Regions from separate parts of the Paenibacillus sp. FSL R10-2796 genome, predicted to be linked through region 1. Evidence: predicted binding sites of a transcription regulator. Region 1 holds the regulator's gene; each other region holds the start of a gene.

The links. Region 1 encodes Rex, which represses fermentation and respiration genes when NADH is low (regulators of the CRP and FNR family bind a similar motif). Its sites were predicted from a motif close to TTGTGAAATATTTCACAA; they were not measured.
Region 2: nadA (quinolinate synthase NadA) is a predicted target of Rex. The motif match lies at 3,199-3,216, and genes of this name have one in related genera.
Region 3: nirB (nitrite reductase large subunit NirB) is a predicted target of Rex. The motif match lies at 3,779-3,796, and genes of this name have one in related genera.
Region 4: NST58_RS04225 (flavocytochrome c) is a predicted target of Rex. The motif match lies at 4,096-4,113, and genes of this name have one in related genera.

Annotation. Positions count from the first base shown of each region.
Region 1 is NZ_CP150178.1:4,840,438-4,847,896, reverse strand. Features, by position in the region: gene NST58_RS21955 (hypothetical protein) at 65-706, shown strand; gene dinG (ATP-dependent DNA helicase DinG) at 833-3,694, shown strand; gene NST58_RS21945 (redox-sensing transcriptional repressor Rex) at 3,825-4,478, shown strand; gene NST58_RS21940 (amidohydrolase) at 4,465-5,766, shown strand; gene NST58_RS21935 (DUF5590 domain-containing protein) at 5,939-6,457, shown strand; gene NST58_RS21930 (hypothetical protein) at 6,868-7,410, shown strand; gene NST58_RS21925 (AAA family ATPase) at 7,403-7,459, shown strand, end outside.
Region 2 is NZ_CP150178.1:70,669-78,127, reverse strand. Features, by position in the region: gene nadC (carboxylating nicotinate-nucleotide diphosphorylase) at 1-544, opposite strand, end outside; gene nadB (L-aspartate oxidase) at 534-2,150, opposite strand; gene nadA (quinolinate synthase NadA) at 2,190-3,128, opposite strand; gene ftsH (ATP-dependent zinc metalloprotease FtsH) at 3,388-5,442, opposite strand; gene hpt (hypoxanthine phosphoribosyltransferase) at 5,552-6,091, opposite strand; gene tilS (tRNA lysidine(34) synthetase TilS) at 6,138-7,459, opposite strand, start outside.
Region 3 is NZ_CP150178.1:5,133,901-5,141,359, forward strand. Features, by position in the region: gene NST58_RS23275 (formate/nitrite transporter family protein) at 43-834, opposite strand; gene nirD (nitrite reductase small subunit NirD) at 887-1,207, opposite strand; gene nirB (nitrite reductase large subunit NirB) at 1,240-3,663, opposite strand; gene NST58_RS23290 (hypothetical protein) at 3,893-4,603, opposite strand; gene ric (iron-sulfur cluster repair di-iron protein) at 4,753-5,448, opposite strand; gene NST58_RS23300 (barstar family protein) at 5,734-6,039, opposite strand; gene NST58_RS23305 (RHS repeat-associated core domain-containing protein) at 6,053-7,459, opposite strand, start outside.
Region 4 is NZ_CP150178.1:925,971-933,429, forward strand. Features, by position in the region: gene NST58_RS04215 (glycoside hydrolase family 88 protein) at 1-103, shown strand, start outside; gene gnpA (1,3-beta-galactosyl-N-acetylhexosamine phosphorylase) at 116-2,278, shown strand; gene NST58_RS04225 (flavocytochrome c) at 2,361-3,884, opposite strand; gene NST58_RS04230 (hypothetical protein) at 4,368-5,255, shown strand; gene NST58_RS04235 (aminoglycoside phosphotransferase family protein) at 5,356-6,177, shown strand; gene NST58_RS04240 (glycosyltransferase family 39 protein) at 6,850-7,459, shown strand, end outside.

The DNA of each region.
Region 1 (7,459 bases):
ATCTCGCAGAAAATGAAGTCAGGCAAGCTGAACTGATTTCATCTTCAGTAAGGGGGGATCGCCCATGTTTCAACATTTGTTTGCTGAAATGAACAAGGTGCTTCAGGAGATCGTAACAGATTACCCTACAGCGGAGGGTGCCCGCCGGAACGAGCTTTTATGCAATTATAATATGCTGCATAGACTGAGCGACAAAGTGATGGATGAATGGCTCGCTTTTGCTGAGAAGCTTAGTTCCTTTCGCGAAAGTGCGGATTTTACAGCAGTGGTCGAAGAGGAAGTGCCGGAACAGGAAGCACCAGAGCTGTGTATGGATTCCTTTGTAAGAGGTCAGGGGTATTATAAGCTGCTGATGTATGGAAAGTGTATTGATCAGTTTAAAGAAGTTATTGCGCAATACCCGGATAGCTTGGCTGCTCGATTATATTTAGCCATCTCTTATCTGCAGGAAGGTGACGGTGAGGCCGCTTGGAGTCATCTGAACCATATGCTGGGCTTGATACGGGAAACCAAGCTGAAAGCCATGGTTTATAATGCTTTAGGGTGCATACGAGCCTCACAGGAACGTTTCAATGAAGCGCAGGAATTGTTTGATCTTGCTTTGCAGCATGACCCTGCGCTTCCGGAACCAAACGTTAACTTAGAGGTATGCCGCCGTCGTGGAGGGAAGCTGCATTTTGGAAATCAGCTGGTTTCCCTTTTGTAAAAGAATAACGGTTTTGGAAATTTCCATTCAAGCGATGCATCCCCTGAACCAGTGGTGTGCATCGCCTTTTTTCGCAACTTCTGTTATGCTGATTAAGAGTCTCAATTGAAAGGGAATAGAATTATAATGAAATTTGCCGTGCTTGATTTTGAAACAACAGGAACCCAATCCGTGGGTGAAATTATCCAGGTTGGCCTTGCAATTATAGAAGAAGACCGGTCCATCTCCCGGGTATATGGTTCCTATGTCAAGCCCGGAACGCCGATTCCTCCTTTTATAACAGGTCTGACGGGGATTACCGATGATGATGTTAAGGATGCGCCTGAGCTGGATGAGATGATGATGGAGCTTGTTCCGCTCTTGGATGATGTTGTGCTTGTAGGGCATAATGTCGCTTTCGACTTCCATTTTTTACAAAATGCTTTAGATCGTTGTGGTTATTTGCCATTTCAAGGGCGGATTTTGGATACGATTGATTTTCTGAAAATTTGCTTTCCTTCGCTCACATCTTATCAACTAAGCTCTGTCAGTGCTCATTTTGGAGTGACACATGATCATCCGCATCAGGCAGATAGTGATGCACTTGCGACTGCTTTAGTGCTGTTGAAATGTCTTGAGGAGCTCTACGAGCTGCCGCTGCTTACGATCCAGAGACTCTGTGAGCTGTTTACCGAAGAGGATAGTGATCTGGGCTGGTACTTTGATGGTCTGCTGCGAGAGCGGGAAGCGGAGACGCTACAGCCCGAAGGTGATCTGACTTTCTATCGTCAATTAGCGCTTGCAGTAGGAGATTGGACGGAGTTAGCGCCACCTAGAGATGAGCATGCTGAGAATCCGCTAGCGAATTTATCTTTTACTGATTATATGGACGAAGTAACCAAACGACTTAAAGACACATTACCGCAGTATGAAAGCCGGGAAGCTCAGGATATTATGATCAATGAGGTGATGACGGCACTTGCCGAAGACAAACACCTACTGATCGAAGCGGGCACAGGAACCGGTAAATCGCTCGGTTATTTGTTGCCTGCCATTTATCAAAGCGTTCGCACCAATGAAAAAGTCATGGTCAGCACTCATACCATTAATCTGCAGGACCAATTGCGCGAGCGGGATATCCCTTTGTTAACGCAGGTAGTTCCTTTTCCGTTTAAAGCTGCTATTTTTAAGGGAAGAGGGCATTATTTGTGTCTGCGTAAGTTTGAGCATAAAATTAATAAAAAGGACTTTATAAGCCCAAGGGAAGATGCGCTTACTGCCGCTCAGATGATTGTATGGCTCACTCAAAGTGAATCAGGGGATGATGAAGAGCTGAATTTAAGCGGCCGGGGCGGTGATTTCTGGGAGACGGTGGCAAGCGATACCGATTCCTGTCTGGGCCGTTCTTGTCCTTGGTTCCGCAAATGTTATTATCATAGGGCCAAGCATGAAGCTGGGATTGCTGACGTGGTTATTACGAACCACTCCAAGCTATTCGCAGATGTTAAGGCTGGGCACCAGCTGCTTCCGGCTTACGAGCATCTTGTCATTGATGAAGCACATCATTTAGAAGATGTGGCTGGTAAACATCTTGGCATGCATATGAAGCATTTCACTGTGGCACACACATTATCGCGGCTGTATAAAGATAGCCGAAACGGACAGCTTCCTGCTCTGCGCCAGATATTACAGTCGTCAGGCAGTGAAGAGGCTTCAGAATGGAGCGGAGTCATCGATCGGATCTACCCGGATCTGCTTACCGTCAAAGAAACCTGGGATGCACTCAGCGACAAGCTGTTCAGCCTTTTGCCGGAACGCAGTGATGCAGGGGCAGGGGAAGCGGGACAACTGGTTATGCGTTTGATTCCCGCCCGTAAGCCGAAGGATTGGGATGAATTGGTTGCACTAGAGAACACTATGAATCTGACGTTAAGCGACATCATCCGTAAGGGTGATAAAATGCTTAACGAGATGCGCGACCAGGAAAGCCAATCCTCAGCAGACAGTCTTGTTACTGATATTAGCGGTTTATTTAAGGATTTGGCTTCCATCCGTGAGCAAGTAAGATTCTTTATGGGGCTGAATGACGATAATGTAGTATATTGGCTGGAGGCAAATGGGAATTACCGCAGCAAATCACTGCAGATGTATGCTGTCCCTGTGGATGTTAGCAGCCAGCTTAAAGAGTTGTTCTTCGATAAGAAAAAAAGCATCGTGCTTACCTCGGCGACGCTGTCTGTAGATAAATCTTTTCAATTTATGATTGATAATCTCGGACTTAACGAAGCTGCGGAAGAAGGACGTCTAATGACCTCACTTCTTCCTTCTCCCTTTAAGTATCGCGAGCAGGCACTGTTAGTTATACCGCGTGATTTTCCTAGTGTGAAGGGCAGTGTGGGCGATGCTCGATTTGTCGATACACTCGTACAGTCATTATCGGAAGCTGCTAAAACAACACGTGGGCGGATGCTGGTTCTGTTTACTTCTTATAAAATGCTGCGTCAGGTATATGATCCGCTTAAAGAGGCTTTAGCCTCACAAGAGATTACGGTGCTTGGTCAAGGCGTGGAAGGTGGCAGCCGGAGCAAGCTGATCCGCCGCTTTCAGGACAGTGCAGCATCCGTATTGCTGGGGACGAGCAGCTTCTGGGAAGGTGTAGATATTCCAGGTGAAGCACTGACTTGCCTGGCCATCGTGAGACTTCCGTTTCAACCGCCGAATCACCCGTTGGCGGAAGCGAAGTCGGAGTTATTACAGGCCCAGAAGAAGAATCCGTTCATGAAATTATCTGTTCCTCAAGCGGTTATTCGTTTTAAGCAGGGATTCGGAAGACTGGTTCGCACGGCGCAGGATCGCGGAATAGTTATTGTTTATGATACAAGGGTTATTGAATCTCATTACGGGAAGTATTTCCTTTATTCATTGCCTGGTCCCAAAATGGAGCATATGCTTACTGATCAAATGGTCCCTCGCATAGCGGAATGGCTAGAGGATGGCGGCGCTTCTTAAAACGCTCGTCTTCAGTTTAGCTCCTCCTTATCCTTAAGGGCGGTGTGTTACAGTACCGTCCTTAATAAGGAGAGGTAGACGTTTGAATATGGATTTTCACAAGAACATTACTATTTTTAGGAGGAAAAATATGAAATCGGATAAAATATCAGAAGCCGTTGTTCGCAGACTGCCTGTGTACTTGCGTTTTTTGAATGATCTCCAGAATCGCGAAATATTAACAGTTTCCTCTCAGGAACTTGGACAAAAGCTTGATCTTAATCCCGCACAGATTCGTAAGGATTTAGCATATTTTGGTGACTTCGGCAGAAAAGGTATCGGCTATGATGTAACGTATCTTATTGAGAAAATCCGTCATATCCTGAAGCTGGATCAACAGCTTAATGTAGCTTTAGTTGGAGCAGGTAATCTCGGACATGCCTTGTCTAATTACAATGCATATCTTAAAGATACTATGAAAATCACGGCTATATTTGATTCGTACGCTCCTAAGGTTGGACGTAAGATCAACTCCCTTACTGTGCAACCGATGGATGAACTAGGCAGCACGATTCGTGAGCAAGGTATTCGCATTGCCATTATTACCGTACCTGATTCAGAAGCTCAAAATGTAGCAGATATTCTCATTTCTTCTGGGATTGAAGCGATTTTGAACTTTGCCCCTGTGATTCTGAAGACACCACCGAATATCCGGGTGCATGCAGCTGATTTTACAACTGATCTGCAAAGTCTTGCTTATTACTTGCGGGATGGAAAGGAAGAAAGCGAACATGAACAACAATAAAACGATAATTAAGGGCGGGTATTTTCTGACTCCGGGAACGGATGAGCCGGTTCTGAGTGGATATATGACTATTGAAGATGATTTAATCACTTACATAGGAAAAGAAGAGCCTCAGATGGAAGCTGGAGTGCAAGTGGTTGATGGCAGCCGTCTGCTGTTCATGCCTGGACTTGTAAACACACATGGTCATGCGGCGATGTCTTTGCTGCGTGGATATGGAGATGATTTAGCGCTACAAGTGTGGCTTCAGGAGAAGATGTGGCCAATGGAGGAAAAGTTCACCGGTGATGATGTATACTGGGGAACCTCCTTATCTGTATTGGAAATGCTGAAGGGTGGAACTACGACCTTCCTCGATATGTATGATCATATGGACCGAGTAGCCGAGGTAGCTGAGTTATCAGGTATCCGTTCCGTATTGATGCGTGGTGTGATCGGGTTATGTCCAGAGGATGTACAGAATCACAAGCTTGCGGAAGCGATTTCTTTTGCCCGTAACTGGCATGGAAAGGCTGAAGGCAGAATTACTACTATGATCTCGCCGCACGCCCCTTATACTTGCCCTCCGGACTTCCTGGTTAAGTTCGTGCAGGCAGCGCATGATCTGGATTTACCGATGCATACGCATATGTCCGAAACGAAACGTGAAGTGGAACAAAATGTGGCGGATTACGGGTTGCGTCCTGTAGCTCACTTAGAGAAGCTTGGCATGTTCACACGTCCCTCGATAGTTGCACATGGTGTTCATTTAAATGATGAAGAGATTGAGATCTTGGCTCGCCATAATGTGGGTGTATCTCATAATCCGGGCAGTAATTTGAAGTTGGCTAGCGGAGTGGCTCGGGTTACTGATCTTCTAAAAGCTGGTGTGAAGGTGTCTCTTGGCACGGATGGCGCGGCAAGCAACAATAACTTGGATATGTTTGAAGAGATGCGGCTTGCAGCTCTCATTCATAAGGGTGTCAGCGGTGATCCAACGGCTGTTCCAGCTCCAGAGGCTCTGCGTATGGCTACAGAATATGGCGCGCAGTCCATCTTTTTAAATAATGTAGGCAGACTTGCTGTAGGGATGAAAGCAGATTTCATTGCTATTGATATCGATCAGCCGCATTTGCTGCCACACACAGATCTGTTGTCTCATGCGGTTTACTCTGCTAGCGCTAAGGATGTTGAGCATGTGTGGGTGAATGGTAAACAGGTCATCAAGCATGGACAATGCTTAACCCTGGATGAGGAAGCTATCCGGCGTAAAGCGCAAGAAGCCTTCGAAGGTTTATTGAAGCGTTAAGTCTGGAGAATAACGAATAAATAATAGGCTGCGACTTTTTGCTTTTAGCAAAAGTTGCGGCCTTTTGTGTATTTTTAAGGCTGGGAAACCTAGAAAATTATGAAATTTTGGATAAACACGCGGGTGTGTTATATAATCAAAAAAGATATATTACTAGAAAGGGAGCTGTACCTTGAAGAAAAGGAAAAAATGGATCCTCCTGGGGTCAGTTCTGATTCTGCTCCTGGGGTTTGGACTTATCCAGTTCTATGCCTATATTATGAAAGATCAATGGAACGAGCGTGATATCGCTAAGGATGTTGCCAAAACCAGAGCGGGTCTAACAGAGGTAACCAAAGCACAAAAATCGGTTTGGGATGAAAATGCAGTGTACTGGGTATTAACAGGGAAAAATGAAGCCGGGACTGCTCTTATGGTCTGGGTCCGCTTTACGGTAGATGGAAAATTTGCTGAAGGCGACGACGCAGTGTTTGCTGAGGAACTAAGTAAAGGAACCTCGGAAGCCCAAATACGCGGCATTATCAAAGCTGATCTTCCGGACATAACGATTGAACGCTTGCTGCCGGGAGTATATAACGGAGAGTATGCTTGGCAGCTTTTTTATAAACAGAGCGGTCGGTATTATTATCAATTTTATCGCTTTTCGGATGGGTCCCGAATGGGCGAAGGTTACAGTTTACCTAAAAGTTAAGCTGAACATAAGGAAATTAAGGGTGTCATAGTAAACAAGCGAACTTATAATAAGTTCGCTTGTTTACATTTATTTGATGTACAAAAGTGATATACTAAGTGATATACTGAATGGGTGGTTATCATCGAATATTCTCTTAAATTCACATACGAAAATAGGCCGATTGATTAAAAATCAAGGCCGGTTTTGTCGAAAGTGAGGAATTTATTTGGTATTGATGGAAATATTTAAAAAATTAAATTTTAAATATATTCACATTTATTTTGAAATTAGTATATACACCTGTGATATACTACTACTTGTAATTAGAACAGCAATAAGAGACTTCAGTCTCTCTGATGAGCTCTCAAGTAGCTATAAATTATTATAATGAGCTTTATATTTTGTCATCTTTGAGAGGAGGACGTTTCTTGAAATTACGTCTTGTACCTGTGCTGATAACGTCTCTACTGTCGGCTACTCTATTGTTTGGTGGCTTCTTTTTGTATCGTCAGTTTGCAATGCAGGAACCACTTCAGAAGATTGTATCTCAATATGAGGGCGTCAATAATTCTCATATCAGTATTAACCGCAATGAGGTCACTTTGAAACTTGATCTCCAGCCAGGCACGAAATTACGTGAGCTGGTTCAGTACGTCTCCCAAGAAGGAAAATCGATGATTGATGGACGTACACTAAAACTTGATGTAGAACAGAACTCCAGTGAATTGCTGGATGAATACTGGGATAAAGCGATGTTCTCTGTAGCTGAAGCCATGGAGAGCCGTAAATATACACTTATACCCACAGAACTTGATGGACTCAAAGCGCAATATCCGCAATATAAAAATGTGATAGCCTCAACAGAAATTGACGACAATAATGTCTATGTAAGCTTGAGTAATGGAAAAGAAAGCAAATTTATTATTTTGCCGCGAAAACCTGCGACATTGGGGGTATGGAATAATGCCTAAATACCTTAAAGAAATTCTAATCGGATTTGTTCCTGTCTTGTTTATTTTC
Region 2 (7,459 bases), 2.5 Mb from region 1:
CAGCCTGCCGAATACCACCTGCGCCTTTGATATGATTATCCTTGATCATAACTGCATCATATAACCCAAAACGGTGATTAAAGCCTCCACCAATACGAACAGCATATTTCTCCAGCATCCGGTGACCTGGTGTTGTCTTACGTGTGTCCACTAGACGAGTTGGTAATCCCTCCAACACCTGCACGAAAGAAGCTGTACGTGATGCCACACCCGAAAGACGCTGCATCAAGTTAAGCGCAAGCCGCTCACCTGTTAGAATCGCATGTGTGCTGCCCTCAACCTCAATAATTACTGTCCCTTTAGTTACAGCTTGGCCTTCTTCGACAAGGGCTGTAAAACTAAGCGTCGGATCCACAATTTCAAAAACCAGCTCTGCAATTGGGATGCCACAAATTATCCCGTCTTCCTTGGCATGAATAATCCCTTTGGACTCATGGCCCACTGGAATCGTCATCTGCGTGGTTACATCTCCGGAACCAACATCTTCCCGCAACCAAGCCTTGATAGATTGTACTAGTTCTTCATTGTAACCATTAAACATCATCGCTTAATTCCTCCACTATTCCCAGTTCGCGAATTTGAAGCAGGTGCTTACGCCACTGATCATCATCCCGCTGCGGATAATCCTCACGGTAATGCGCCCCACGGCTCTCTTCCCGTGCCAGAGCAGACTCTGTCACAAGCAAACAGCAGGTCAGCATATTAGCAAATTCATATTCCTCACGTTTGGACAATGCTGATCCAAAGATTGGCAGCTGTCGTTTTAATTCATCTAGTCCTTTAAGTAACATCTCTTCGTTACGACGCAGTCCAGCATATCGAACCATAATCTTCTGTAGCTTCAAACGACGTTCCACAATGGCTTGAGTTGGCGAATCTACACGTCCCTCGTTACTGTTAACCGATAAAACATCACGGTCCAGCGGGGAAAGCTCATGAATCCGATCAATAATACGCTGTCCGAATACAATGGCCTCAGATAATGAATTACTAGCTAAACGGTTAGCGCCATGCAGGCCTGTGGAGGAAACCTCTCCGCAAGCAAACAGACGTGGGATGGTGCTCTCTCCATTCAGATCGGTCTTAATCCCCCCCATCATATAATGCGCAGCGGGAGCCACTGGGATCCAATCACTTGTAATATCCAGTCCATAGCCCATACATGTCTCATATATTGTGGGAAACCGATGCTTCACCATCTCTGGAGATTCATGTGTAATATCCAAATAAACGAACGTTGATTTAGTATGTTCCATTTCACTTACAATAGCTCGTGCTACAATATCCCGCGGAGCCAGCTCAAGCAGGTCATGATAACGTTCCATGAACCGTTCTCCATTAATATTGCGCAAGACTGCTCCTTCCCCACGCACAGCTTCGGAGATTAAAAATCTAGGAGCTCCCGGGTAACTAAGTGCTGTAGGATGAAATTGAATAAATTCCATATCTCGTATATGAGCCCCAGCGCGATAGGCGATTGCTACTCCATCTCCTGTAGCTACTTCTGGGTTGGTAGTGTATCGATATAATTGTCCTGCTCCACCAGAGCACAGAATGGTCGCATCCCCTTGCAGGAACAACCTTCCACCACCGGGCCGTTGCAATAATGCGCCTACACATTCTCCACCTTCAGTGATGAGATCGATAACATAATGATCATCCCAGACCTCAATATTCTCATGTTCGGCTACCTGTTCCGCCAATGCACGAACAATCTCATAACCTGTAGCATCCCCATTAGCATGCAAAATACGGCGGTGGCTGTGCGCACCTTCCTGAGTCAAAGCCAGTACCCCATCTTCCTTATCAAACAGAGTTCCTAAGCGAATTAACTCATGAACGCCTTCCGGCCCTTCATTAACAAGTGCATCGACAGCTGTTGAGGAGCAAAGACCTGCTCCGGCCATTAAGGTATCCTGCCGGTGGTAAGCAGGGGAATCATCCTCAGCTATAACAGCTGCGATCCCCCCCTGTGCATAGCGAGTATTACTTTCCATTACTGATTTCTTTGTGATCATTATGACACGCCGATCTTCACTGGCTTTAATAGCTGTGAATAACCCGGCAATCCCTGAACCAATAACAATACAATCTGTCTTTACCGTAGGAATATCCCGAAGATCAAAATCAACCAAATATTGTGGAATCATGACCGCTTTTCACCTGTTTCAACGAAAGAGTAGCGCATGCTACCGGACTTGTAGCATGCGCTCTAGGGATGTTCTGGCTTTGTCGGCGACAGCAGGCGGTACATAGATTTGTGGCTTCATCGTCTCCAGGCATTTCACCAGTTTTTTTAGATTATTAACTTTCATATTAGGACAAACAAGAAATTTGGTAGCAAAATGGAATTCTTTATCTGGACTATCCTTACGAAGCTGATATCCGGTACCATCTTCCGTTCCAACGATAAATTGCTTACGATCCGATTTCCGGCAATACTCCAGAATTGATGTAGTGCTGCCTACATAGTCACCCATGGCGACTACTTCAGGACGACACTCTGGATGAACTACAAATTCCGCATCTGGATATTTTGCTCTCATTTCTACTACATCTTTGACGGTCAACATGTCGTGAGTGTTGCAATAGCCTTCCCAAATAATCAGCTTCTTGCCCGTCTGATCTTGTACATATTGACCAAGATTCTTATCTGGGACCCAAATAATCTCTTCGGCGTCAAGGGATTCGATTACTTTCACAGCATTAGCAGAGGTACAACAAATATCGGTTTCTGCTTTAATCTCGGCGGACGAGTTGATATAAGTGACTACTTTAGCATTTGGATGTTGAGCTTTTAGCTTACGCAAACCGTCTACATTGACCATATCTGCCATTGGACAGCCTGCACGTTCATCAGGAATAAGGACGGTTTTGTTCGGGGCTAGAATTTTTGCACTTTCCCCCATGAAATGAACACCGCAGAATACAATAACTTCTGCATCTGTCTCTGCAGCCTTCTGAGCGAGTAAAAAAGAGTCGCCCCGGAAATCGGCAACCTCCTGAATTTCATCACGTTGATAATAATGAGCTAAAATGATTGCGTTTCGTTCCTTTTTAAGCTGTTCAAGACGTATACGAAGTTCTCGATTCTGTTCCTGCTTGCGCTCAAGCGCCAGAGCTTCCACCGATTGTTCTCCCCCTTAAATCCTCGCGGCTTTTCGCCGACATGATGTTATCAAATGGCATGCGCCATCATGGTGAAAAAATGAACATGCTGATATAAATAGTAAGTAATATTAATCACTAATGTACACAACGTTCCAGCCTCTGTCAATGTAACTGGACAGGCTTTAAGGCATAGAATCCCTTAAAAATTAAAATAAAAAATCCGGAGAACAGTTACGTTCTCCGGATAAATTTACATCATATGAATGGTGGACCCAATTAGGTAAGGCTAGTGCCCCCACCTTTGTTGTCATCACCGGAACCGTCATTACCCTCAGAATCAGGGTTATTCGGGATATCCTTCGACAGGTCAGGAAGTGTGGACTGTTCATCCTCAGGCTTGCCTTGAATGCGAACTCGCACATCACCGATATTGTCGATGACAGGCTCGCCAACTTCATGGGCAACACCTTCGCCACCCTCTGGTTTACCATCCTCGGAAAGGAATCCTTGTTCAATCAGTTGTGTGATCTGATCAAGCTCAAGTGTTTCTTTCTCAAGTAATGTATTGGCAATCAAGTGCATTTCTTTGGAGTGTTTGATCAACAGATCTTTACAACGTTCGTAACTCGAAGTAATAAAGTTCTGCATTTCCTGATCAATCTCATAAGCAATGGAGTCACTGTAATTCTGTTCATGCCCAATATCACGACCCAAGAATACTTGACCTTGAGAAGATCCGAACTGCATAGGTCCAAGCTTATCGCTCATACCATACTCCATAATCATGGCACGCACGATGCGCGTAGCCTGTTGGAAGTCACTGTATGCACCCGTACCGATCTCACCAATAAACAATTCTTCAGCAACACGTCCACCAAGTAATCCAGTAACCTTATCCAAAAGCTCCTGCTTGGTAACGATCATCCGATCTTCCTTCGGAAGCATAATAACATATCCGCCTGCACGTCCGCGTGGGATAATAGTAACTTTATGCACCATATCGGCGTGCTCAAGGAAGTAACCAGCAATAGTATGGCCTGCTTCATGATAAGCTACAATACGTTTCTCGCGGTCACTGATCACACGGCTGCGTTTCTCAGTACCTACGATAACACGGTCAATAGCTTCATCCACTTCAATCATGGAAATATCTTTACGGTTACGACGTGCAGCTAGCAAAGCTGCCTCATTCAGCAGATTCTCCAGATCAGCACCTGTGAATCCGGTTGTGCGTTTAGCAACAACATCCAGTCTTACATCTTTCGTAAGCGGTTTGTTACGAGCGTGAACCTTAAGTACAGCTTCACGGCCTTTCACATCAGGACGGTCAACCGTAATTTGACGGTCAAAACGTCCTGGACGAAGCAATGCCGGATCAAGTATATCAGCGCGGTTAGTCGCCGCTACAATAATAATGCCTTCGTTACCACCGAATCCATCCATCTCAACCAGCAATTGGTTAAGCGTCTGTTCACGCTCGTCATGTCCGCCACCAAGACCGGCACCACGCTGACGACCCACAGCATCAATTTCATCAATGAAGATAATACATGGAGCATTCTTCTTAGCATTCTCGAACAAATCACGTACCCGAGAAGCACCGACACCCACGAACATTTCCACAAAGTCAGAACCGGAAATACTAAAGAAAGGTACGCCAGCTTCACCTGCTACCGCACGGGCAAGCAATGTTTTACCTGTTCCCGGAGGACCTACAAGCAATACGCCCTTAGGAATACGTGCGCCGACAGCTGCAAATTTGCGTGGATCTTTTAGGAACTCAACGACTTCGACAAGCTCTTGCTTCTCTTCGTCCGCCCCTGCAACATCCTCAAAGCTGATTTTCTTCTTCTCTTCATTATATAACCTAGCCTTGCTCTTGCCGAAATTCATGACTTTACCGCCGCCACCTTGCGCCTGGTTAAACAGGAAGAAGAACAAGATGAACATAATTACCAGCGGGATAATTGAAGAAAGGAATGTCAGCCAAATGCTGGTACCTTCCATTTTCTTCTGAGTTAATTCAATCCCATTAACATCACTGGCTTGAATCAGTTCATTGATAGCGGCATCTGTAGGAGGAATATATGTGGAGAAGCTTTTCGATTTAGTATCGGCAGGCAGCTCTCTATACTCGCCTGTGACCAGAAAGGCATTACCCTCAAACTGAACCGTCAAATCCTTCACATTGTTGTTCTTGATCTCCTGCCGTAACTCGTCGTATCTAGGGAAATCGGCGGCTTCATTTCCATTGCTCACAAACTGGACAATACCCACCACGACTAAAAATAAAATCAAATAAAAACCAGAATTCCGGATGAACCGATTCATCCCCTACCTCCTCTCACAACACTCAAGTTATTGTACCATAGCCTCTTGGGACACCTCAAATAAAGGAAGTTGTGGGTATCCGATCCGTATGATCGAGGCAGTCCTTAGTTCAATTGGAATAAATCTCAGGTTTCAGTACTCCAACATATGGGAGGTTCCGATACCGCTCGGCATAATCCAATCCGTAGCCTACTACAAATTCGTCAGGTAACACGAAGCCTGTGTAGCTGGCTTCAAGATTAACAGTGCGGCCTGATGGTTTATCAAACAAGGTAACCACAGAGATAGTAGCAGCATTCCGGTTGCGGAGCAACTCAATTAAATAGCTGAGTGTAAGACCACTGTCAATAATATCTTCAACGATCAAGATATCGCGGCCTTCTACCGATACATCCAAATCCTTAATAATTTTGACTACTCCAGAGGACTTGGTGGATGCTCCATAGCTGGACACTGCCATGAAATCCATCTCAACAGGTACTGTAATGGCTTTAACCAAATCTGCCATAAATATAAACGCACCTTTTAGTACACAAATTACTAAAGGGGTACGACCTGCGTATTCTTCGCTCAGTGTTCGACCGAGCTCCTTAATTTTCTGCTGAAGTTCCTCTTCGGTGATCAATACTTCTTGAATATCGTTTTGCAACTTGCGAAACCTCCTAAGTTATACTATGAAAGACTTACTTCGACCATTACGTGACTTCGTGGTCATCCAGCTCTGCCAGAGACAATAGAAGTACGGAGGTCGTGTGCCGCCCTACTGCGGCATGCATCGAGCGTCTTACGCCCGGAATCCAGACGATATTGCCCAAACCATCACAAACGAGGGGAATCAATGACCGTTCGGAAGCAGGTATTTTATCATCAATATAAATATCTTTTACCTTTTTGCTTCCGTTTAATCCCATGATCCTTATGGTATCTCCAGGCAATCGGGATCGTATCGTCAGTGGAAAGACCAGTTCATCACGGTCAAACCAAGCCGACATCTTCCCATAATCCTCCCCCTGTACAAAAAAGTTTTCTCTCTCCAGTACCGCCATCGACATCACCTTACCTATTTCCTCCAATTTAAGCTCAGAGTCCGGTAAAAACAGACGATATGTATAGCTTGCCTGTGGCGTCGTGGGCTTGGACGAGAACAAGATACTATCATATTGCCGCACACAAGTCAGGCCTCCACCCAAATCCAAGCTCCAGGTGGTGGGATAGCTCTGCAGCGTTCCCCGACGTACAGCTTCAATCTTGGGGAAATCAAGGGCAGATAAATCCGCCGACAGATAATTTAATATTAGTTTAATCAAACGCCGTTGTAAAGCGGAGGGTATGGCAGCAAATGAAGCTCTGTTAAAGGTGTATTTCCCATCCCCTTCCGAAACTAGCTCTTCAAAGCATTTTGCCGCAGACGCTTCCATATACTCATCTTCAGCTCCCGCAATTTCCGCAAGCTGTACGAGGGATTGCCTCACTCTGCCATTATACTTTTCCAGAAAAGGAAGAACTTCCAAACGAATGGCATTCCGCTTATATTTCGTCAGCAGATTGGTGGCATCCTCAGCATAAGTGAAACCTTCATTTTGGCATAACCCTAAAAGTGCTGTTTTGTTAATACGTAGGAATGGGCGAATGAGTTCCACCTTTTTTTCTGTTCTTTTCCACTTGATACCCGACAGTCCAGATAAGCCACTTCCGCGTAATAGACGCATAATTACAGTTTCTGCCTGATCATCAGCATGATGAGCCAGAGCAACAGAACGCGCCCCATATCGGTGCGCCGTATCAATCAGAAATTCGTACCGCTTCTCACGTGCAGTACCCTCAGGACCAAGTCCACTCTCTTTAGCCAAGGAGGGAATATCGAATTCCGCAAACTCAAAGGGCAGTCCCAATTCTTCAGCCATACCACGTACGAGCTCTGCCTCTTCCTTCGACTCCGGCCTAAATCCATGATTCACATGAGCACATATTAAGGTAAGCGGTATAAATTTTAAAGATATTTCATGTAAAACATGCA
Region 3 (7,459 bases), 290 kb from region 1:
CAAGATCGGTTCAGCTCTAATATAGTTAATTAAAAATGGATCTTAACGGTTGTTGCGAGCACCACGCACTGGTGAGATCACCCAATAGGCCATACCGACGAATACGCCTCCACCAATGATATTCCCCAAAGTTACAGGGATCATATTATGCAGCCATCCAGCTATCGTAATGGTTTCCGGATGATTTGGAAGCAACACAGCAACACTAAGCAGAGTCATATTAGCCACACTATGCTCATATCCGCTTGCGATAAAGGCAAACAGACACCACCAGATTAAGATTAGCTTAGCAGATTCACTTTTAGCGCGTGAGGACATCCATAGCGCTAAACAGACCAGCCAGTTACATAGGATTCCACGAAAAAACAGCTCAGAGAACGGGAGACTCATTTTTTTAGCAGCAGCTGTAAAAATCAAATGCTCCGGCGGCGCAGCACTGAACAACCCAGTCCCACGAATTAAAAGTGCTAAAATCACTGCACCTACCACATTCCCGATGAATACAAGAATCCAGTTCTTAACGGTATCCCAGATACTGGTTCTGCCTGCCAGTGTACTTACAGTAAAAAACATATTATTCCCGGTAAACAGCTCTGAGCCTGCAAATACTACAAGCGTCAGGGCGATGCCGAAGGATGTGCCCATAATAAGCGGTTGGAAAGGAGATTTGGCAGCCGCTAGCGGTGCTCCTAGGGAGAAAATAAGGATAATCCCAATGCCTACATAAGCACCTGCCAATAGGGCTGCTAGAAAATATCTTGGCAAGCTTTCATTCATTTTGTCCCGCTTACTGACTGCCGTCTCTACGATGCTCTCCACACTTTGCGTAAACATAATACTCCACCCCACCGTTTTCTATTAAATCTATTACTACACTCTTCGGTGTCTACACGCTCACTGTAACTTTCTCTCCGTCCAGTGTGACTGGATAAGTCACCACACTACCTTGGTCTGGTGCCTGCACCTCACCCGTGCGCAGATCGATTTTCCAATCGTACAGTGGATCGTACAGATAGTGACCTGACACGATCCCTTCAGCAAGCGGGCCCCCCTTAGGATGAGGACTGCGATTCTCTACTGCATAGATGGCTCCGTCAGAGGCACGGAACACAGCCAGTTCAACATTTCCAGCAATCACTACGCGGCCAATTTGCAGCAGGAAATCCTGTACTGATCCTATTGCATACGTTTGTGTGGTCTTATTCATTGGTCTCTCCCCTTCTGTGTGCGTTATATCCGCTAGACTCTTGTTTCTTCAAAAAGCGCAGTACGAGTGCTGCTGTCATTGAGCATTTTTTTCCAAGGATCCGTAACCTGAGTCAGAGCAAAGTCAATCCGTGCGGCCAGCTCTTTGCGGTTATCTTCATTATTCAAAATGACCATTTGAATCTGCTCAAGTCCCATACGCTCAACCCACTCGGAGGTTCTCTCCAAATAATTGCCGGTCTCACGGTAATATTGCATCACAGCGGAGCACACTTCGATCAACTCTTCATCGGTCTTTATTTTGCAGAAGGAGTCAGCGATCCGTGGCTTGATCCCACCGTTACCACCGATAAACACTTCCCAACCGCCATCATTACCGACGATGCCAATATCCTTCGTACAGGATTCCGCACAGTTACGCGGGCAGCCGTTGACAGCTATTTTAAACTTGGCAGGAAAATCAAGACGTTCATACTTACGTTCTATGAGCGCGCCCATTCCCAGCGAATCCTGTGTGCCGAAACGGCAGAACTGTGAACCCACACAAGTCTTAACGGTACGTAGCGACTTAGCATAACCATAACCTGATGGCATATCGAGCTCTTCCCATACTTTCGGCAGATCCTCTTTTTTCACCCCGATTAGATCCAGGCGTTGCCCACCAGTCACCTTAACAACTTTCACATCATATTTAAGGGAGACATCAGCGATTTTCTTCAAATCCTCCGGTGTCGTTACCCCGCCGTACATGCGTGGAATAACGGTATAGGTTCCGTCTTTCTGAATATTGGCTCCCATACGTTCATTAACAAAGCGTGATTCCTTCTCGTCTTGATGTGTATCCGGATTTATCATCCCCAGATAATAGTTAATCGCCGGACGGCATTTAGAGCAGCCTTCCTCTTGTTTCCAACCCAGTACATGCATAACCTCTTTAGTAGTACTAAGACCTTTAGCTGTAATCTCAGCAACAATCTCATCCCGGCTAAGCGTTGTGCAACTACAAATTCCTTGCTTGGCAGACTGCTCAAAACTATCACCCAGGACAAATTGTAAAATTTGTTCTACAACCGGTTTACAACCTCCGCAAGAGCGCGTCGCTCCTGTACATGCTTTTATTTCGTCCACAGTAGTAAAACCATTTTCTATGACCGCATCCACAATCGCTTTTTTCGTAACCCCGTTACAGCCACAAACGATTTCTTCGTCCGCCATCGCTTCTACGGATGTACTCTTTTTGGCTCCACTTCCGCAGCAGCCCGTACTCATAACCTCTGTATAAATTTCATCGGTCATTACAGCGCCTTGTTTTACTAACTTTTGCAGGTTAGCCGACTCTGTCACATCGCCGAACAGGACTGCACCAACAATGACATTGTCTTTGAGCAGAATTTTCTTATAGGTTCGCTTCCATTCATCTTTGCTTGAGATTACAGTATGTCCAGGGGAATCCATAAACTCACCTGCAGAAAATACATCCACACCGGAAATTTTTAATTTGGTGGAGACAACAGAACCTTCATATGGGTTTGTATCGCTTCCACAGAGATGTTTAGCTAGAACCATCCCCTGCTCGAATAGCGGAGCTACTAATCCGTAACAAACTCCGCGATGTTCGGCACATTCGCCAATGGAATATACATTTTGCATAGAGGTCTGCAGATAATCGTCCACTACAATCCCACGATTAACAGCAATTCCGCTTTCTTTTGCCACAGTTATATTCGGTTTGATGCCTACAGCCATAACTACAAAATCAGCCGCAAGTGAAGTGCCATCACTAAATTGTAATCCACTTACTCTCTGTTCCCCGGTCAATTCTACTGTTTGTTTGCCCATGGCAAATTTCACGCCTTGACGCTCTAGCTCAGCTTGCAACATAGAGGAGGCATTACGATCCAGCTGGCGCTCCATTAGATCTTCCATCAGATGCACTACAGTAACGTCCATGCCAAGGTTCACAAGACCCTTTGCCGCTTCCAAGCCAAGTAAACCCCCGCCGATTACCGCCGCTTTGTTGTATTGTTTAGCCGCAGCCAGCATTGCATCACAATCTGCAATATCCCGGAAACCCACAACGCCTTCCTTATCACAACCAGGTACAGGTAAAATAAATGAATTCGAACCCGTTGCAATAATCACTTTATCGTAAGAAACAGCCATACCGTTATCCGCAATTACTTGCTTAGAATGCTCGTCAATTCGTGTAACTGTTGTTGCTGTATGCAAGGTAATGTTGTTATCTTCATACCAATTCCAGTCGTTTAGGATGATATCGTTGATGGTTTTGCTCCCTTCGAGAACATAGGACAACATGATCCGATTATAATTGGGATGAGGTTCGCTTCCAAAGACCGTAATGTCATAAGCTCCACCTAGCTTCAATATTTGCTCTAGCGTACCTATGCCTGCCATACCGTTGCCGACTAATACTAATTTTTCTCTCTTCGCTGCCATGGTTAGGTGCCTCCTCATTCTTATCCGTTTGTTGAACTTTGCTTCAACTTCTCTTCTACATAATGGAATTATACATTTCAAAATTTAAGAGAGATTGTGATTACAGTCACATTAAATGTGAATGTTTTCACATAAAAGTAAGGCAACTTTATTAGGTTATAACTTCCAATAAAAAAAGCCAGATCACGGGTTCTGAGCAACCGTAGATCTGGCATTTATGTACTTTTTTTTAACGTATAGCCAATAAAATCTCCAATTCATCCTGCACTCTAAGCTTCATGTCCATTCCATTCTCAAGCAGCTGCTTCCCATTCACCTTCATCTTCCAAACTTCATTGCTAAGAGGAGTATAATCACCAATGGATAACACCTTTTTGTTGTCTTCGGTTAACTGCACCACACTGCTGTTCTTCAACAAACCTCTCACTGTTAAATCTTCAGTAAATCCCATAACATATGAATGATTCAAATTCACTTGCTCACTTCCACCATTCACGGTCAACAACACAATTTGAAGGGGTTCTTCTTGTTCCTTAGACATCGCCGTAATTACTAATTTTGATTCATGCCCGACTGTTCGACCCCAATCCTCAGGTCCAATGGTCCCCCCATCCATTTGCAGCTCCCAATTCATTCCTGGACCGAGTGAAATATTATTTACCGTTAGAATGCTTGTGTTATCCTCAGAAAAGGTGGCCTTCCCACTACCTTTCAGTAGGTCAAAGATCGTTATCCCTTTTCTGTAGCTCTCGCTAAGCTGCTTGTCCAAAGGGTTGGTAAGCAAGTCATTTCCCGCAACGATAAGCGAAAGCGTAGGCCCGTCTGATCCTGCTAAGCCATTATTCCCTTCATTATTAATGTCAGCAAGAGTGGAACACCCACCTATTATGAATACGATGACTAATCCTAGTAACAACCTCCACATATATTTCGTGGGCATAGTGACACCGCCTTGTCCCGCCTAATGACCACACAGCGTCTCAGGCTTGTAGTAAGTTATGCATACTGTCTATTTAAGAATAACGTAAATAAGCTTTGTTCTCAAATATAAAAAAAGTCCCCTAAGGGACTCTATGAAACTCATTTTTTCTACTGGAATCTAGGGAACAATATATTATTCTCCAGATGAACATGTTCAAAAGTCATGCTCTCCAGCTCCTCTAGCCGGGCATAAGTCAAACGATAGGTTGTACAAGCATGAGCCGGTGGGGTGAAATCAGCTGTTATTTTGCGTATTTGTCTCAATATATCGCCTGCTGTGTCATGTTCACTCTCGAGTTCAATTAATGCCTCGCGAAGTATGGTCAGCCCTTCTTCACTTGGATTGGCATCATATGCTAATAATTTTGGAAACTCGTCTTCCTCTTCTTTAGCTGTATGCTGAAGAAGATCTTCCTTGAGTGCATTAAACAAACTATATACCTCTTCTAAATGAGGGGAATCTCCGCCATGAACCCGGTATACCTTAGTTACATTTTGGCTAATCAGGGGCAGCTCTTCCCGCAGGTAATGGTGATGTTTACTCACGATATGCTCGATTAACTCTGCAGAAGGTGCTGTATTCCATGCGAGTTCTTCTTGAGGTACCGGATATTCCTCGAACAGCTTGTTGAGATCACTAATGATCATCTCTTGATCTAGTCCACGCTCTACCGCTGCTTCAGTAAGAGGTTTGGCGCCTCCACAGCAGAAATCAATCCGTTTGGACTTGAAATAATCCGCAGCTTTTGGGAATTGCAGCACAATATCTTTTACCAGGGCATCTGGAGTAAATCCAGGTTGCACCGATTGCTTATGCTGTAAATCCGAAATTCTATCATTAGGTTTTTTAGTTTCCATAATAGTTCCTCCTCGGGATATGTGATCAGGTTCTGAAAAAATCTTTTCCACCTGTTCACCTTAACCCTGAAAGGACTTTTGACTTGTGATTGTACTCACGAAAATTGTATCTCTTTGTTGAACGAAGTTGGATAGGTTAAGTGTGTTATTGGTTGAATGATGGGTTCATTCGGCACTGGGTAGCCCCTCCGAAACAAGAGCCTTGAGAAAAAACTCAAGGCTCAGTGAAGCTTATTTATAAACTACCTTACAGTGCCAAGAAGGATGTTTTTCATTGAATTTGCGTAATAAATCACTCAGGGTTTGAGAGTCATCAGGAAGGACGGTTGTAAGCTTGTCCCACCCATTAAAACTCAGAGTTTCTGGTAATTCAACTAGCCCTGTAATCGCATCCCAAAAAGCATCCCAATTCATTCCGTAAAAATCAGGAAAATCAAGTTCTCTTTTCAAGAGCAAATGAAGTTCCCTTGAATCCTGAATATTGCTAACTTGTAAGGTCACATTTTCTTTTCTTAAATCATCTTCGTGTGTGCTCATTTGCTTCACTCCTTTACTTATAAGTTCCGATGAAGTTAACTGATTCATAATGGTCAGTTGTAATATACATTTGTCCATCGTTAGAATACACCAGTCTTGTTCCAGGTTGTTTACTTCTAGACATGGTATTACTTAAACCAATATCCGCCTCGTACCAAACCCTTCCAGGTGCTTCAGGTAGTATTTTGGATTTATTTTCAAATACGTCTCCACCAATTTGACCACCCTGAACGTAGTTATTTAATGCTTTCCCTTGTCTATAACCACTCTGTTCAGCTACAGATTTTGTAATATAGTTAGAAGGCAATTGACCTGTTTGCCTTAAACTATCAACTACTGGGTTTGCGGCTTCTTCTGTTTTTAATAACTCCTTGTACTTAGCATATTGAGCAATGTTATCTGCACCATTACCCGTGCCCTCTTTCGCCTTAACCTCTATCTTATTACTATTAGCAGTATTTGACTGCTTCGGTTTAACTGGCTCTTTTACCTTACTAACAGTACTCGGTGTTGAGCTCTTTTTTGATAAACTAAACATGCCGTTTGTGAACCCCATTGCAGCCAAGCCTAATGCCTGTTGCATATTGGGATTTATCACTTCTTGTCTGTACATTTCTTGGGCTTCGGCAAGGGACAGGCCTTTAGTACTTAAATCATAGACCATTGCGACCCCATCCACGGAGCCACCTATTTTAGTCCACAAGAAACCTTTATGCACTTTGAGACCAGCATCTTTCAATATACCTGCTGTTACTTTTCCTTTGTTCTCCTTCACAGCGTCCAAAACATATAATGCCTGCTCCAAACTAGGTATACCTACGCTTGTAAGAAACCTATACTCATCAGCTGTCACATTATAATTCATCTGCAGCGATGCTTTGGCCGTTTCCGTGCCTTTTTGTGTTTTTGTGTTGATCGTTAATGAATAATTTGTTGTTACAGCTATATTAGTACGGCCGATAACTGTTTTAACCTGATTATAATCGGTTTCTATACTTTTTCCTGACTGAAGTGTATCAGTATGTGAATTAGATGTATAGGTTTGGATTCCTACTTTTTTAAGGGCTTGGTTCCACTCTTTCTCTGTCGCAAAACCTCTAGTGGAGACTCCTTGAACTACGATTTTAGTAATTTCTTTGCTTTGGAACTGCAAAGGAGTAGCTGGTGGGGCTGGTGCCTTTCTAACTATGTTAGCCTGGGCAGCTATAGCCTCACGTTCTACTGCTGTAGAAGCTTTATAATACGCATTTGTCAGAGCAATAATTTGCGCTTGCGCTTGTATATTTAGGCCCTCATCGCCTTTGGCCCAATGTCCTGTCGGATCTAAAAATTGTATCGGATCATTATTTGCATACGTATATAGATTCAGGCTTAATGGGTTGTTATCCTCACCCCAATAGCTATCCTCCGATACAAACCG
Region 4 (7,459 bases), 3.4 Mb from region 1:
GGTTATGAAGGACCGGGAAGGATACCGCAATATTCCAAAAGACTGGATTCAAGGCTGGGGGCAAGGCTTAGCATTAGCTTTTCTATCCGATATGCTTAAATAGGAGGGATCCAAGTTGTCCAAACAAACAACGGGGGCCTTTACACTGCCGGGAGAATCCGGTTATGAGGCATTGACCCTGGAATTAGCTGAACGTTGGGGTGCCGATGTCATCCGTGACAGTGACGGCACACAGTTGTCCGATGAGATTATCAACGCAGGATACGGCATTTATTCTACAATCTGCATCATCAGAGATCATAACGAATGGGCGTCACAGAATTCAGACAAACTGCAGCAGAGCTTTTTAATAACTAATCCGAAGGTAGCGGTACAAGATTATTTATCCATCTATCTGATGGAGGATTTTTTTGCTGAACAATTCCGAGTGAATGATTCCAAAGAGGCGTTTAAGTACTGGCAGGTTTTTGACCGAACGACGGGCGAAGAGGTTCCAAGAGAACTGTGGAATTATGAGCGGGAATCGGGAAATGTAGTCATTACTGGAATAACGCCTTGGCATAAATACACAGTCAGCTTCATGGTCTACCGGATTTGGGAAGAGATCTCCATGTACAATCACACCACGAATCACTGGGAAAAAGAGCATCTGATGCAGATTGATCCCATCTATGTAGAAACGCAAAAATATTTACTCCATTGGATAGAAGATTGGTGTCATAAGCATAAGGAAACAACAGTGGTTCGGTTCACCTCCCTCTTTTATAATTTCGCCTGGATCTGGGGCAGCGATGAGCGCAATCGCCATTTGTTCTCGGACTGGGGTTCATATGATTTTACGGTAAGCTCAAGGGCGCTTGATCTGTTTGCCAAGAAATATGGGTATTCGCTCACGGCCGAGGATTTTGTGAATGGTGGGAAATATCGGGTCAGTCATATCCCGGCGCAGCAGCGGAAGCTGGACTATATGGCATTTATCAATGATTTTGTCATCGAATTTGGTAAGCAATTAATTGATATTGTGCATAAGCACGATAAGCTGGCGTATGTCTTCTATGATGATAGTTGGGTTGGCATGGAGCCTTACAATGACCGTTTTGAGGAGTTTGGTTTTGACGGGATGATTAAATGTGTGTTCTCAGGGTATGAGGCAAGGCTTTGCTCTGGTGTAAAAGTAGATACCCATGAGATTCGGCTGCATCCCTATTTATTTCCGGTTGGATTGGGAGGGCTTCCTACGTTTATGGAGGGAGGTAACCCTACGCTCGATGCCAAAAAGTATTGGATTAATATCCGGCGCGCCTTGCTCAGAGAGCCTATAGATCGGATTGGACTGGGCGGATATTTGCATCTTGTAGAGCCTTATCCGGATTTTTGTGATTATATCGAAAAGATCGCGGATGAATTCAGAGAAATTAAAGAGCTGCATCATAAAGGCAAACCGTATCACATTAAGACGAAGGTAGCCATTTTGCACGCTTGGGGCAAATTGAGATCGTGGACCTTGTCCGGGCATTTCCATGAAACGTATATGCATGATCTGATTCATATCAACGAGGCTTTGTCCGGGTTGCCGGTTGAGGTGCAGTTCATTGATTTTGAAGATATCCGTAAGGGAGTATTACAAGAGTGTGATGTAGTGATCAATGCCGGCTCGGCAGGTTCAGCATGGAGTGGTGGAGAATATTGGAGTGACCATAAGTGCGTGGACTTACTGACAGAATGGGTTTATGAGGGCGGTACTTTTATAGGTATCAATCAGCCTTCGGCGCTTGATGGTTATGACAGCTTTTTCAGAATGGCACATGTGCTTGGTCTGGATGAGGATACAGGCTCCAAGGTAGCTCATGGAAGATGGACATTTGAGGCTAGAGATGAGCAAGGTTTAGTGCCTGAAGGAGCCAGCATAACACCTAAAAATAACATCTATCTTACGGATGGCTCAGCAGCGGTATTGTGTGAAAAGAGTGGGATGATAACATTGTCCACCCATGCCTTTGGTAAAGGAACGGGGATCTACCTGCCTTCTTTCACCTTAAGCTTTGAAAATACAAGATTGCTGTTAAATGTGATCCGTTTTGCCGGCAATGAGTTAAAGGAAACAAAGTATATTACGGATAATTTATATACAGAGTGTGCTTATTATCCAGAAAGTAAAATACTCGTCGTGATTAACAATAGCGACCAGCTTCAAAAAACTACGATCGATACGGAATATGGACAACAAACCCTGGAATTAGATCCGTTTGATACTATTATCCGAACTATTGGCGATTAATCCCATTAAAAAAGCTCAAGCCAGGGCTAACTTGCCGATGCTTGAGCTTTTTGCTGTGAGGCCTATAGTATCTGTTATCTACTTATTTTGCTTTTATGAATTCAGCAGATTTGATCCCAGCTTGACGACCAAAAATAATGATTTCTGCAACAGAGTTGCCGCCAATCCGGTTTTGTCCGTGTAAGCCTCCTGTAACTTCGCCTGCCGCAAACAGACCAGGGATAGCTTCACCATCTTTATTTAGAACCTCTGTGTTCGTATTGATCTTCACGCCACCCATGGTGTAGTGAATCCCAGGAGCAATTTTAATAGCGTAGAAAGGACCAGTGGACAGGTCATTGTCCATTCCTGTAGTTCTGCCAAATTCGGCATCCTTTTTATTCTTAACGGCGCTGTTCCAAGTATCAAGCGTTGTTGCCAGCTTATCCTCTGGAACACCGATTTCTTTGGCCAAAGCTTCGATGGAATCCGCCTGAATCACGAAGCCCATTTTGTCATATTGTTCAATAGCCTTCACACGGGATTTAACACCGGAATCAAAGACCAGCGTAGCTGCTTTTTCAGGTAGTGTATTGATGGAAGCTGTTACTTTATCACGGGTATCCAATTCGTTGGTGAACCGTGTACCTTCACTGGAAACAAGGATAGCGCCTTCCCCACGAACAGCTTCGCCGATGAGGTAGGATTTTTCTTGCTGCACAGTCGGGTGAACTTGGATTTGATCCATATCGACGGTTGTGCCGCCGAGTTTCTCAATCATCTTGATGCCGTCTCCGGTACTGCCGATTTGGTTAGTAGTAACGTAGCCTTCCAAGTCAGGTCTTACTTCGGAGATCAAATCCATATTGGCACCGAATCCGCCAGTGGTTACAACGACAGCATCTGCCGTAATTGTTTTTTCCTCTGTTTGGTTAAAGAGGACCTTGACGCCATTTACCTTGCCATCTTTTTCAGTGATTTCTTTGACATCAGCATTCACGAAAAGTGGGATTTCTTTCTCTTGTACGTTTTTTACTAAACCTTTGACAAGGTATTGACCCACAGCAGAGCCATCTTCAGGACGGTGTGTACGTTTTTCGTTCATGCCGCCTGTAATGGTGATATTGTTCAAGCGGATTCCGATGGAATCCAGCCAATCGATCGCACTCGCGGAATTATCAACGAAGAAACGCAGCATTTCTTTGTCGTTAGTGTCATGGCCACCTTTTAATGACTCTTCATAAAATAAATCATTGCTGTCTTCAATGTTTTGTTCTTTTTGGAATTTCGTTTCAGAAGCGTTCATCCCCGAAGAGGATTTGGTTGTGTTCCCGCCGGCAACCGGCATTTTTTCCAAAATAACAGGGTTCATGCCTTTCTCTTTGGCCTCAAGCGCCGCGGACATTCCCGCACCACCCGCACCGACAATGATGATATCATATTTATCTTTTAATTGATCGAATGGTGTGTAGCTTGCTTCAGATGCCCCGGAGACGGCTTCAACTTCTTTTTTCTCGTTGTTATTACTCTTGCTCTCGTTCACCTTGTCGTTTCCATTACCGCAACCTGCGGTAACGAGCATGACAGAGAGGACGAGACTCAGAGCACCAGCTGCTTTCTTTTTCATTGTTAACCCTCCACTTTTATATTTCTCTATTAAGATGTACCAAAAGAACCCGACAAAAAAGAAAGGAAGTATCAGAGGGAGTTGGAAGTGGAGAAGCGCGCGCGTCGCTGTTGTTCTCCAAACTTCAAATCTTCTACGGTTACGTCCACAGTTTCCATCGTTATTCTCTTTAGTTCATCTTCTTATTAAGTATACCATCAATCATGACTATTAGTGAAAGTTTTCACAAATTATACAAGTCGTCTATTCTAACATAGGGTAACGAAATATTGAGCGGATTAGGCGGAAAATGGACCATAAACCATATAACTAGAAGATTTGGCGTGAGATTTTCTCACTGTAGAAGTGGTAACTGTCACGGATTAGTAAAGCGGTTTTTGTTCTTCTGGATTTTTAAATGGTAAAATGAGAGTATTGCCTACTAGTCAATCCGGAAAGACTAACATGAGACATAGAAACAAATTCTAATTAATAGGTGAGAATATGGAATTTAATAATGTAATAAAAGAAAAAGTAAAAGAAGATAACTATAAAGTGTTTGCTTTACTAAGCCGCTATTTGAATAATACCCCCGACTTTATTAACAAAGAAGAAATTGAAGAAATCGTAAACTGTGGTGTATCTTATGAATACGCTTTTGGTTTAATGCTGGCTGCTGCTTTTGGGATGGATACGGTTGATAATGTTGATGATAAGGAATTGTTCAACCAATATTTTAGCAATATGCTTCATAAGCTTGATGCAAATGAATATTATGACAATCCATATTATAAAAATATCAAGATACCAACTATAAAGATTAATAATAGTGAATTAAAATATGAAAAATATAAACCTTTTGAAGGTTTTGTTTGCAATGATATCATCCGGACAGAAGAGGGAAGACAAATTCCTCAGGTTGGTTTTTTTCAAACTGAATTCATGTTCCCGGCTGTCTTGGAGAATGACAGAATCTGGATGACGATCACGCCAAATGAAATAGAAACAATGAAAGAAGCTGTTGATAAAGCGTTTGGGAATGTTCTTACGTTTGGGCTTGGACTTGGCTATTATGCTTATATGGTTTCTGAAAAAGTTAATGTTGAGAGCATAACGGTTGTTGAAAAAAATCAAGATGTCATTGATTTATTTAATAAATATGTACTGCCACAATTCAGTAATGCTCACAAGATCAGGCTTATCCAAGAAGATGCTTTCGAATATGCAGAACAACATATGTCTAAGGAAAAATATGATTTTGTATTTACGGATTTATGGCATGATGTTTCTGATGGAATGGACATGTATTTAAAAATGAAAAAGTTTGAAAAGAAAAGCCCGGATACTGTATTTATGTACTGGATAGAACAATCTATTTTATGTTATTTGTAATTTTGAGTTGCGTTAATCTGTTGTAGCTGACTCCGAAAGGAAGAACCCATTTTTGAAAACTCCTATATCTATCATAAATTGGCTAGAGCACAACGAAATCATGAACGACTTATTAAATCAGGAAGACAGCTTAACTGCGCATACAATGGATCAAGGATTTGAAGCTGAGGTCATGAGGATTAATTCTGATCAAGAGAGCTATGTACTGAAAACATGGAATAAGGAATCCAGACCGGATGTCCAGTTTCAATATCGTTTATTGGATGTTCTATCCGAACGAGGAGTAGCCGTCTCTAAACCAGTGGGCTGGGGAATCAATCCGGAGGGACATAAGGTGTTGTTAACAAGTTTTGACGGAACCCCTATTCATAAAATGAATACCAGGAAAATGAAGGAACTCGCAAGCCTATTAGCAAAAATACATAAGATTCGCGTTGAAGAGATTGGAAATATACAACTGCCAAAATACGATTTCATCGGCTATTTTTTCCCTGAAGCCAAAGAACAATCTGATATTTATAATGTGTTGACTGCTCTTGTTGAGCAAACTCCAATGAAGCAAGACTGTATCATTCATGGGGATTTTCATATCGGAAATATAGTGGAGGATAAAGAGCGATATACCATAATCGATTGGACGAACGGCCAGTTGGGAGACTCTAGATATGATTTTGCCTGGTCACTTATTCTGCTGAAAATATATATCTCTGAGCGTTATGCTGATGTGTTCCGAACTGCTTATCTATTGGAAAATGATATGGATCAGGAAGAACTTGAGATCTTTGAAGCTTGGGCATGTCTACGGTGGATTTTGCTGAATAGAAGAGGTAGCACACCGAAAGGGCCTAATACAACGAAGAGAGTGATAGGCTTAATCGCTAATAATCGGTTTTTAAAAAAGATGGATAGTAAATTGTTCTGATGTACGCAAGGATGGATGGATTTTCTGGGAGATTGGAAATGTAATGTAACACCGTACATTATTACGTTATTAAATTATTTGTGGTATATTAAAGGTAGAAAAGACGTAAAATGCAAAGAGAGCCGTGCTGTAACACGACTCCCAAGGCAATAGCCGCTTTTAAGGGCGGTAGGCTTCAGCAAATAGGACACGACAGATAGACCGCATGCCTTTGTGAGTGGGCGGTCTATTTGCGTTTATTGGACAGCAGCGCTACGATAAGCGAACCAAAGGTTAGCATAAGCATCATTGCTTCAAACACTGTCACAAGGCGTCCCTCCCTTCGGTGAGAGGTAGCCGACCGACCCTTTAAGCCTATTCTATTTGCTCCACCAGTATAGCATAATCGTTTGAAAGAGAATTAAGACTCTTGTCATAATACTCCCTAGGATTGGAGTAGTTTTCCATTTCCTCTCTTTGTCTCCGCAACTCTCTCCATTTTGAAACTTCCGTATCACATTTGCGATTTTTTGATTCCCAATTGTAGGACGTACCTCTCTTTCTAAATCTCTTCTTTGCGAATTCCCAAACTTCCGATTTTCATTGGATTTTCAGTTTGGGTGTTTATAATGCTTTTTATGAATCGGGGCAGCGGATTGTAAAGGGCTTTCGATTGCGCAAAGGAGGTTTTCCATGATAAGAGGAATTCAAAAAACATTGTATCTCATACTTGCATTCTTTATCGGTCTTTTTATCGCATCCTCCTTTTTTATTAGGGCGAAATATAATTATTTCGTATATGGGGACACGCCAATTTTGGAGAGACAACAGCTGGGTCTTTTTATTCTAGTGATCGCAGTGGTGCTGGCATTAAGCGTTATTTTGTATAAAATGTGCCTGAAGCTTAATAAGTACAGTTGGAAAATAGTCATTCCAGCCATACTGCTGTTTTCTTTTGCAATCCAGATGGTGATTATCTTTCTGTTTCCACGCTTGCCGACGGATGATTCGCAGACAGTGCTTTCATTGGCACTCGACATGCTGTACAGGAATGATTATTCGTCGTTTGACACGAACGGCTATCTGCATATGTTTCCGTTTAATTTTTCGATCGTTTTATATTTAAAGACGTTGTTGTTGATCTTTCCGGATAATTATCTGGTAATCAAAATATTTAATATTCTATTTACACTCTTAACCTCATTAATGATTTACATGCTGTATAAAGAGCTCAATTATAAGTCCAAGGATAAGGATTATGGCATCCTCGTGTTTGCTGCAACCTATATCCCTTCATTGTTTA